DNA from 2 places in the Sporosarcina sp. NCCP-2331 genome. Region 1 is predicted to be linked to the other one. Evidence: riboswitches for the same ligand, from Rfam matches in the RefSeq annotation. Region 1 holds a riboswitch; the other holds the start of a gene.

Region 1 (5,370 bases):
AATTTGGGACAGGAACATACCAAGCTTTTCAGTTAGATCGAAGAAAGGCTCGATTTTTGCTAATACATCACGAGAAACGGATGGCAAATTTACCGGGTTGCGAACAGATCCGATATTGAGGAAGTTCACAACGTCACGGCTGACATCTACTGCAACAGATTCTTGCGCTTCAATTGTGCTTGCTCCTAAATGAGGTGTAGCAATCACTTGCGGCAATGTCAGCAATTTGTGGTCAAGGAAAGGCTCTTCTTCAAATACATCAAGCGCTGCTCCGGCAACCTTCCCGGCAACAATTGCATCATACAAAGCATCTTCGTCAATGATTCCGCCGCGTGCACAGTTGATGATCTGAACGCCGTCTTTCATTTTTTCGAATGCTTCTTTATTAATCATTCTGCGAGTTTCTTTCAGTAATGGCGTGTGGACGGTAATGAAATCTGCTGCAGCCAGTACTTCATCTACTGTTCCGATCTCAATGCCTAATTTTTTAGCAATGTCTTCTGTCAGGAATGGGTCATATGCGACAACGCTCATACGCTGACCTTTAGCACGGCGTGCAACTTCTGCTCCGATTCTGCCCAGCCCGATAATACCGAGTGTTTTATCCTTCAGTTCGACCCCAAGGAAAGATTTACGGTCCCATTTATTGTTCTTCAAAGAATTGAAAGCCTGAGGAATTTTCCGTGCCATCGCCATCATCATCGCGACAGTGTGCTCAGCTGCTGAGTTTGTATTACCGTCAGGAGCATTGACAACAATGATTCCTTTTTCAGTTGCTGCATCCAAATCGATGTTATCGACGCCTACACCTGCACGGCCGATAATTTTCAATTGATCTGCAGATTCTAATAATTCTTTTGTTACAGTAGTTTGACTGCGCACTAGAAGGGCGTCGAAACCTTTAATTCTGTCTTTCAGCTGATCTGGAGTCAAATCTGTATCAATAACAATTTCAAAACCTTCTGCCTGCCTTAATGGAAAAATACCATCCTCGCTGAGTGGGTCACTAATAAGTACTTTAAAAGCCATGATTATCATTCTCTCCTTCAGTAATTTGTTTTGGTCCTGCATTCGGGTAATGAGCATTCATCTGATCAATCGTCTATGTAAGCTGCGCTAACCTCCTTTTAGGAAAAATAAAAAAGCCTTCCACCCCTTACAATACGTAAGGGGCGAAAAGCTCGATTAACTAACGCGGTACCACCCTTGTTTTGCTGCCGGAGCAGCCTTCATTCAGCATGCGTAACGTGCATGTGACGGATCGGCCTACTGAATATTCAGCCAATCAATTCGGAAGTGCCGCCATCCTAAGAATTTGCTGACTCTCACCACATCATCAGCTCTCTAAGAAATTCTATTACGGAAAGGTATGTCTTCGTCAAAATTGTTTTGCATGTATTAAATTTAGAACTAATCATAACACGTCCAAAACAATTGTCAATTACTTTTAAGCAAAAAATCAAAAAGTATTAAATGCGAACGTATCTTATTGAATATATTGTGAACATTCGTGTTTGGATGATGAAAACGAAAGAAATGCACTTAATATCAAGTTTGTTCTGTAAATTAGATAAGTCGTCAAGAGAGAAGAAGGATAGTAAACAATGCTATAATGACGGCAGAATAAGTAGAAAAGAGGTTATATTTATGAGGAAACTTGAGACTTTGGAACAATTTGACGAGCTGAAGAAAGAAGAGCGTGTAATTTTCTTGTTTACTGCAGACTGGTGTCCTGATTGCAGAGTGATCGAACCGTTTCTGCCGGAGTTGGAAACCGAGTTTTCGGAGTATGAATTCTTTTCTGTTGACCGCGACGATTTCATTGACCTTTGCAGTCAGCATGATATTTTTGGCATTCCCAGCTTTGTCGCTTATAGCAAAGGTAAGGAATTGGGACGTTTCGTCAGCAAGAATCGCAAAACAAAAGAGGAAATTGAAGAGTTTATCAATAGTTTATAAGCACAAACAGAAACCATCCCGCGAGTTGGGATGGTTTTCCTGTTACTCCATATCACCAATCTGTTTCCGCAGTATTTTTGCACCTTCGGGACTGATGAATAATCCGTTAGATAATTCCTTGTTATCTTCGTTTACTTCACCGGTTATGAAACAAGCTTTGTTAACTTGGTATTTCCTCAAGATGATCTGTTCATCTTCCGAAAAGATTTCTATTGGATCCCCTTTGACAATTTGCAGAGTTTGACGAAGTTCTTTTGGAATGACGAATCTGCCAAGATGATCGACTTTGCGAACAATACCTAAAGATCTCATGGATGCCTCCTTCGGAAATAATAGTCTGTATGTCTATTATACGGAAAATTTTGTTTTATACAATTTGATTGGCTGGAATGAGCAGAACTATTTGATAATTCCGCTATACAATTTATATATTAATGTTATAATAGTCTGTAATTACATAAAACTTATCAAGAGAAGCTGAGGGAACTGGCCTGATGACGCTTCAGCAACCTCTGTGCAAACAGGAAGGTGCTAACTCCAACAAGATTGTTTTCTTGAGAGATAAGAATGATATCCCGAACCTCATTTTCTTATCTATAGGAAAATGAAGGTTTTTTTATTGAAAATAACTGGCCGAGTGAATGGCCAAGGAGGAAGAAACATGCCGATTAATATACCGCAGCAGTTACCAGCAGGAGAGTTACTGAAAGAAGAGAAGATATTTGTGATGGATGAGAATCGAGCGGTTGCACAGGATATCCGCCCGTTAAATATATTAATCCTAAATTTAATGCCTGAAAAGGAAAAGACGGAACTGCAGCTGCTGAGATTGCTGGGTAATACACCGCTTCAGGTAAATGTGACATTTTTGAATACCGCCTCTTATACATCGAAAAATGTCAGTCAGACACATTTAGAGACATTTTACACAACTTTTGAGCACGTTAAAGACCGCCGTTTTGATGGAATGATTATTACAGGGGCACCGATAGAACTGATGCAGTTTGAAGATGTAGTTTATTGGAAAGAGCTGGAAGATATTATGGATTGGACCAAGACGAACGTGACCTCAGTCCTTCATATTTGCTGGGGAGCACAGGCTGCACTTTATCATCATTACGGAATTGATAAGTTTGAACTGCCGGAAAAGTGTTTTGGTGTATTTGCACACGAAGTCTATGATCAGACAGTAAATCTTTCACGCGGTTTCAATGATGTATTTGTAGCGCCGCATTCAAGACATACAGGTGTATCCATTGAAGAAATAGAGAAACACCCAGATCTGACCCTGCTTTCTGTTTCAGAAGATGCGGGAGCGTTTATCGTCATCTCCAACGATGAAAAACATATTATGGTGACAGGTCACTTGGAGTATGATGCGCATACATTAGACAGTGAATATAAAAGGGATGTTGAAAAGGGAATGGAAATTGATGTTCCTGAAAATTATTATCCGAATGATGATCCAAATCAGGAGCCGATGAATACATGGCGTTCTCATACGCATTTACTGTTTTCCAACTGGCTGAATTACTACGTCTATCAGGCAACTCCATTCGTATGGAATTGAAAGAGCCGGCTGCTTCTGACATGATGAGCGTATAAGTCCATCCGTTTCACACATACTCCATACAATGGAGGTGTACGTTTGTGAATATAGATGAATTTTGGGAGTTGGCTTTCTGGGAAATGACACTTCGGACAGTGCTCTCCTTTGTGGTACTCTTGATCCTGGCGCGTTTTATGGGGAAAAAGCAAGTATCGCAGTTAACGTTCTTTCATTATGTAACAGGGATTACTATAGGTTCGATTGCGGCTAACCTGGCAGGAGAGTCGGAAACGCCTTTCTTGAATGGTTTGTATGGAATGATATTATGGGCAGTTTTGACAATTGTCGCTAATTACTTATCATTCAAATCAATCAAACTGCGTGTTTTATTGGACGATAAACCGATGATTGTGATTGAAAATGGTGAAATCATTGAAGGTTCACTCCGCAAATTAAGACTGAGTTTTAATGATCTGAATATGTTGCTTCGTGAAAAGTCCATATTTTCCATGAAAGAAGTAAATTATGCGATATTCGAAACAAACGGAAATCTCAGTGTGATGTTGAAAACAGGGGAGGAACCGGCCACCAAGAAAGATGTGCAGGCTTCATCACCTCCGCCGAAATATATTCCTACTGAAATAATCACAAACGGCAAAGTGGAAGAAAAGAATATGCGAGAATTGAAGCTGACAGATGTATGGTTGACAAAGCAGCTGGAACAGCAGGGAATCGCAAGGCCGGAGCAAGTGCTGTATGCAGAAATTCAGACGGATGGCAGTCTGTATGTTAATACATTGAAAAGTGTTTGAACTAAATGTCGCCGCATGTCAGGTTACTGGCGTGCGGCGACATTTTTACAGTATTTGCCAGGCACGCTGCTTGGCAATCGCGGCAAGTTTTGCATCAGGTCTGACGGCAACGGGATGACCCACTTGTTCCAATACAGGCAGATCTGAAATGCTGTCCCCATAGGCAAAGCTTTTTTCCCATTCCACTGTCTTCCCTTCCAAAGCGCAGTAAATCATCTCATTTTTACGCTGTCCTTGAATATGTAAGAAGGGCTGGTCCATCGCTATATGCTCCCCATTGACAGGGATTTCGGTTCCGATGATTTCATCAAAGGTTAAATGGCTCGTAACTGCAGTCAAAAATGGTGTGTAAGCACCTGAAACCAACAGTACGTGATAACCTTCTTCCCGATGTTTAGCGAGTCTATTGACGACGTCTTCATTAAAATCACTTGACATCTCGTCCTGCATTTCTTCGAAGTAAACCCGAAGCTGGGGAATTGTCAGTGTTTCCAATGCCTTCAAATAAAGCATCATGGAACGTTCTTTCATGACCGGTTCCGGAAGCATTTTTAATTTGTAACGAATATACAATGGCAGGATGGACCGGTAAAACTTGCCGTAATATTGCTGATAGGCCGGATGTTTTTTTAAATGTTCCATCAGGAGTTTAAACGTTTCTTTCGTATATAACGTGCCGTCAAAATCAAAAATTGCAACTTTCATTCAGACACCCCTCAGTTCATTCATCTCCTTACAGTATACAAATATAATGAGTGGAAAAGCAAAAAAGCAGGCGGAGAGAAAAAATCTCCGTCTGCAATGAGGTGAATTACTGAAGGTTTTTCGGCATACTTGGCTGTCCTTGTGAAGGAGCATATGAGTTGAGAAGCATATTCATATCCTGGCTGTTCAGTTGCGGTACTTGGTAGTAATGATGTTTGTTTTGGTAAATCGACAACTCATATGCCATTTCAATGCAGTTTGGAATCGAATCTGCTAATACACGGCGTACAACAGGGTTACAAACTTCAAGAGAAGCAGCAGTCTTGCCTGTGGCGCCTTCTTTAA
Region 2 (5,370 bases), on a different contig from region 1:
ACTCAGCTGTCTGCAAGCCGTTCAGCCATCGACCGGACAATCGGCGTAATCGTCAGTTCCAATTTAATTGCGTGCATGGAAAACCTGGATGAAACAGATGACAGAACACATGAATCGATTATTAACGAAGCTGTGGAATTGCTGGTAAAGAGTCGGTAAGCATTTACGCTTGACTCTTTTTTTCACTCGTGTAATATACCCCTATAGGTATTTATTACGAAAATGACAGATAAAAGGGGCAGAGAACATGACAGAACAGAAAAAAACGACAATCGTATTATTCAGTGGTGATTATGATAAAGCAATGGCGGCATATATTATTGCAAACGGTGCTGCTGCATATGATCATGAAGTAACAATTTTCCATACATTTTGGGGATTGAATGCGCTGCGCAAAGATGAACCGATTCAGAGTAAGAAAGGATTTCTTGAAAAGCTATTCGGTAAAATGATGCCGAGAGGTGCGAATAAAATGGGACTTTCTCAAATGAATTTTGCAGGTATGGGGCCAAAGATGATCAAGCGTGTAATGAAAAAGCATTCAGCTATGAGTCTACCGCAGCTTATTGTTCTTGCCGCTGAGCAGGACGTTAAATTGATCGCCTGCACGATGACAATGGATTTATTGGGACTTGGACAGGAAGAGTTGCTTGATGAAGTGGAGTACGGCGGTGTAGCAGCCTATTTAGGTGAAGCGCAGGAGGGCCGGGTAAACCTGTTCATTTAAAAAATTTTGAAAATAAATATACCCCATGGTGTATAGGAGGAATACAATGATTCAAACAGATAAGGTACTGGACGCTAAAAATCTTGCCTGCCCGATGCCGATCGTTAAAACTAGAAAAGCGATCAAAGAAATGACAGAGGGGCAGGTGCTTGAAGTCCATTCAACTGACACAGGAACAACGGCGGACTTGAAGGCTTGGTCTGAAAGTGCAGGCCACCAATATATAGGAAACGTTCAAGAAGACGGGGTCTGGCGCCATTTCGTCAGAAAGTCCGACAAAGAAGAACGGCAGGAAAGGACCTATCCATTTACCGTTGCAAACGAAAAGCTTACAGATAAATTGGAGGAACCTGGTACGGTGCTGATCGATGTCAGAGAATCTGCAGAGTATACATTCAATCACATACCCGGTGCCCTGTCGATTCCGCTAGGTCAGCTGGAAGAGCGAATAGAACATCTGGATAAAAAACATAAATACTTTATCGTATGCCGCACAGGAAACCGCAGTGATATGGCTTGCCAGAAGCTTGCGGCACAAGGGTTTGAGTGTGTGACAAATGTAGTGCCCGGTATGTCGAAGTGGCATGGTGATACTGAAAATACAGTAGGGGGTATAAAGAGATGAGAATTGCTACAGCAAGTGAGATTGCAAAAAAGGTCATACAAAAACAACCGTTATTTATTTTGGACGTGCGAAATGAAGAGGCGTTTCAGGATTGGAAAATTGAAGGCGAGCAGGTTGTTCATTTGAATGTGCCGTATTTCGAATTGCTGGACGGTGCAGGAGCCATTGTTGATCAGCTGCCGAAAGATCAGGAAATCATGGTTGTTTGTGCAAAGGAAGGGTCATCCATTATGGTGGCGGAAATTCTCGAGGAGGAAGGCTGTTCAGCTGCTTACTTACAGGGCGGAATGAAAGCCTGGAGCGAGTATCTGGAGCCCGTGAAAATTGGTGACCTGAAATCAGGCGGCGAGCTGTATCAATTCGTCCGTCTCGGCAAAGGATGTCTCTCCTATATGATTGTTTCTGGTGGAGAAGCGGCGGTTGTGGATGCAGTTCGCATGACCGGTGTATTTACGGATTTCGCGGACGGCGTAGATGCGAAAATCATACACGTATTGGATACACATCTACACGCCGACCATATTTCCGGCGGCCGAAAGCTTGCGGAATCGACAGGTGCAACGTACTGGCTGCCCTCGAAAGACGCCGAAGAAGTGACGTTTGATTTTGCTTCATTGGAAGAAGGGGTTTCGATTACAGTCGGCAGTACAAAGATTGAGATCCAGCCGCTTTATTCACCGGGCCACACGATCGGCTCCACGTCATTCATCGTGGATGACAGCTATTTGCTGACAGGTGATATTCTGTTCATCGATTCCATCGGCCGTCCGGATTTAGCCGGACTTGCGGAGGACTGGGTCGGCGATCTGCGTGAATCGCTGTACAACCGCTATCCTCAACTATCAGAGGATCTGACGGTGCTTCCGGCTCACTTCATGATGATTGAAGAGTTGAATGAAAACGGCAGTGTCTCGGAGAAGTTAGGCGCATTATATAAGCAAAATCACGGACTGAAGATCGACAATGAGGATGAATTTAGAGAGCTAGTAACAGGAAATCTGCCGCCGCAGCCAAATGCCTATCAGGAAATCCGTCAGACCAATATGGGTAAAATCCAGCCTGACGAAGAAATGCAGCGTGAAATGGAGATTGGTCCAAACCGCTGTGCAGTGAGATGATGAATGACAAAAAACTTTAGTAGGGGAGAAGATAAATATGAGTACAACCACATTCTTAGATGCAAAAGGATTGGCTTGTCCGATGCCGATCGTTCGGGCAAGAAAAGTAATGAAAGAACTGCAGACAGGGGACATCCTGGAAATTCATACGACGGACAAAGGCTCCGTTGCCGACTTGACGGCCTGGGCGGCTTCCGGCGGCCATGATCTGAAAGAAAAGCAGCAAGAGGCGAATGTCTTTAAATTCTGGATTCAAAAAGGGTAAACTAAGCACAGAGACAAGGAAGAAGGGAGGACATCATGAGCGTACCATTCATCATTACCATCTTCCTCATTGGGGTTGTCGGCTCATTTCTTTCCGGCATGATGGGTATTGGCGGCGCGATCGTCAAGTACCCCATGCTGTTATTTATTCCTGCTATGCTTGGTTTCACTGCCTTTTCGCCGCATGACGTATCAGGGATTACAGCAGTGGAGGTATTCTTTTCATCACTTTCTGGCGTATTGGCATACCGAAAACGCAATCTGATATTGAAGCCGCTTGTTTTTTACATGGGGATTAGTGTATTGGTCGGAAGTGTTATCGGCGGTGCCGGTTCAAGCTTTCTATCTGAAAACGCAGTCAATATTGTCTACGGCGTACTGGCTGTCATGGCGGCAATTATGATGTTCATTCCGAAAAAAGGATTGGAAGATCAGTTGATTGAAGAGATTACTTTCAATAAATGGGTTGCCTCCATCGCAGCGTTACTCGTCGGGTTAGCTGCGGGGATTGTAGGGGCTGGAGGCGCGTTCATTCTGGTGCCGATCATGCTGGTTATATTAAAAATCCCTACGCGTGTGACGATAGCAACTTCGCTCGCCATTACACTTCTGTCGTCAATCGGATCTGCTTCAGGTAAGCTGTTTACAGGGCAAGTGCCGTATATGCCTGCACTTGTAATGATTGCGGCGAGTATCCTGGCAGCTCCTTTGGGTGTAAAAGCAAGCCGGAAAATCAATGTGAAAGTGCTGCAAGGGATACTTGCCGTGTTAATAATGGGATCAGCCGTAAAAATCTGGCTGGATATCTTTTATAAATAAAAGTCATTTCGAAAGATTCTATTAATAACCCTTGCAATAGGCTGAGTTTAGCTTTATACTATTTTTCAAGATGGAAAACGAATAGACGGACTCTTATCAAGAGTGGCGGAGGGATTAGGCCCTGTGATGCCCGGCAACCGGCTTTGTAAGCAAAGGTGCTACTTCCTGCAGACGATCAGTCTGGAAGATAAGAGGGAATGAGCGAAAGCAGAGCCCTCTTCTTATTTATAGGAAGAGGTTTTTTGTGTATTCGGACGTGCATCTTTCAATATAATAAATTCCATTTTGGAAGGGGAAATAGTAATGACGAATTTTAAGCCGGAAACAGTATTATTGCACGGAGGACAGCAGCCCGATCCCGTAACAGGTTCACGTGCTTTGCCGATTCATCGTACGACTTCTTATGTATTCAGAGACACGGAACATGCACAGAATTTATTTGCCCTGCAGGAAGCGGGCAATATTTATACACGCATCACAAATCCGACAGTTGCCGTGTTTGAAGAGCGTATCGCAGAGCTAGAAGGGGGATCGGCAGCAGTCGCGTTGTCTTCCGGAATGGCGGCTATTGCATTCTCTATTATGAATATCGCAAGCGCCGGCGATGAAATTGTGGCGGCCAGCAATCTGTACGGCGGAACGTACAATCTGTTTGCTGTGACATTGCCGCGTTACGGTATTACGGTGAAATTTGTGGATGCATCCGATCCGAAAAATTTTGAAGCGGCTATTACGGATAAAACAAAAGCGTTGTTCGCAGAAACAATCGGAAATCCGAGCCTGCAGGTTTTGGACATCGAAGCAGTGGCGAAAGTGGCACACGATAACGGACTTCCGTTGCTGGTCGATAATACATTTCCGTCTCCATACGGATTGAATCCGATTGAATATGGAGCAGATGTCGTGATCCACTCTGCAACGAAGTGGATTGGCGGACACGGAACAACAATCGGCGGAGTTGCGGTTGACGCTGGGAAATTTGATTGGACGCAGGGCAGATTCCCTGGATTTACAGAGCCTGACAACTCTTATCACGGATTACGTTACGGAATTGACACGGCAGGCGCCGCATTTGCAACAAAGCTGCGCGTTCAATTGCTGCGAGATTTCGGGCCATGTCTGGCACCTGACAGTGCATTCAACTTATTGCAGGGACTTGAGACGCTTCATTTGCGCGTTCCCCGTCATAATGAAAATGCACAGAAAGTAGCGGATTTCCTGAAAGAGCATCCGGGGGTAGAGTGGGTGACATATACAGGGCTGGAAGATCACCCAACGCATGATTTGGCGCAGAAGTATTTGAAAAATGGATACGGCTCGATTATCGTATTCGGCATCAAAGGCGGCCGTGATGCAGGGCGTGAAGTGATTGATAATGTGAATATCTGGTCGCATGTTGCAAACGTCGGCGATGCGAAATCTCTGATCATTCACCCGGCATCCACTACACACCAGCAACTTTCCACGGAAGATTTGAAGAACTCGGGCGTCAGTGAAGAGTTGATTCGTCTGTCTGTAGGACTGGAAAATGCTGATGATATCATTACAGACTTGAAGCAGGCAATCGAAAAAGCGGTTAAGCAAACCGTTTAATAAGTAAACATAAAGAGGAAACCATTTCAACTGCGAAATGGTTTCCTCTTTTTTACGGCCGCTTTATCTTCTTTCGTTCCTCTTTCAGTGATTTGAATAAGGAGACGACCATCATAATCAAGATGATGGAAAAAGGCAGGGCGGCAATAATGATGACGTTCTGCAAAGCATCCAGACCGCCTACGAATAGTAAAATAACCGCAATAGATGATTGAATAACACCC

The links. A riboswitch is a leader RNA that binds a small molecule or an ion and turns the genes downstream of it on or off. The one in region 1 is predicted to bind S-adenosylmethionine.
Region 2: another riboswitch for S-adenosylmethionine. It lies ahead of NCCP2331_RS02655 (O-acetylhomoserine aminocarboxypropyltransferase/cysteine synthase family protein); the one in region 1 lies ahead of metA (homoserine O-acetyltransferase MetA).

What each region holds. Positions count from the first base shown of each region.
Region 1 is NZ_BRCD01000027.1:28,897-34,266, forward strand. It holds gene serA (phosphoglycerate dehydrogenase) at 1-1,029, opposite strand, end outside; gene NCCP2331_RS14605 (thioredoxin family protein) at 1,648-1,959, shown strand; gene NCCP2331_RS14610 (AbrB/MazE/SpoVT family DNA-binding domain-containing protein) at 2,002-2,271, opposite strand; SAM riboswitch class I at 2,421-2,527, shown strand; gene metA (homoserine O-acetyltransferase MetA) at 2,621-3,529, shown strand; gene NCCP2331_RS14620 (YetF domain-containing protein) at 3,616-4,320, shown strand; gene NCCP2331_RS14625 (HAD family hydrolase) at 4,366-5,025, opposite strand; gene NCCP2331_RS14630 (spore coat protein) at 5,132-5,370, opposite strand, start outside.
Region 2 is NZ_BRCD01000003.1:61,630-66,999, forward strand. It holds gene NCCP2331_RS02625 (metal-sensitive transcriptional regulator) at 1-159, shown strand, start outside; gene NCCP2331_RS02630 (DsrE/DsrF/DrsH-like family protein) at 248-727, shown strand; gene NCCP2331_RS02635 (sulfurtransferase TusA family protein) at 774-1,352, shown strand; gene NCCP2331_RS02640 (MBL fold metallo-hydrolase) at 1,349-2,470, shown strand; gene NCCP2331_RS02645 (sulfurtransferase TusA family protein) at 2,508-2,735, shown strand; gene NCCP2331_RS02650 (sulfite exporter TauE/SafE family protein) at 2,771-3,553, shown strand; SAM riboswitch class I at 3,644-3,747, shown strand; gene NCCP2331_RS02655 (O-acetylhomoserine aminocarboxypropyltransferase/cysteine synthase family protein) at 3,857-5,146, shown strand; gene NCCP2331_RS02660 (glycine betaine uptake BCCT transporter) at 5,199-5,370, opposite strand, start outside.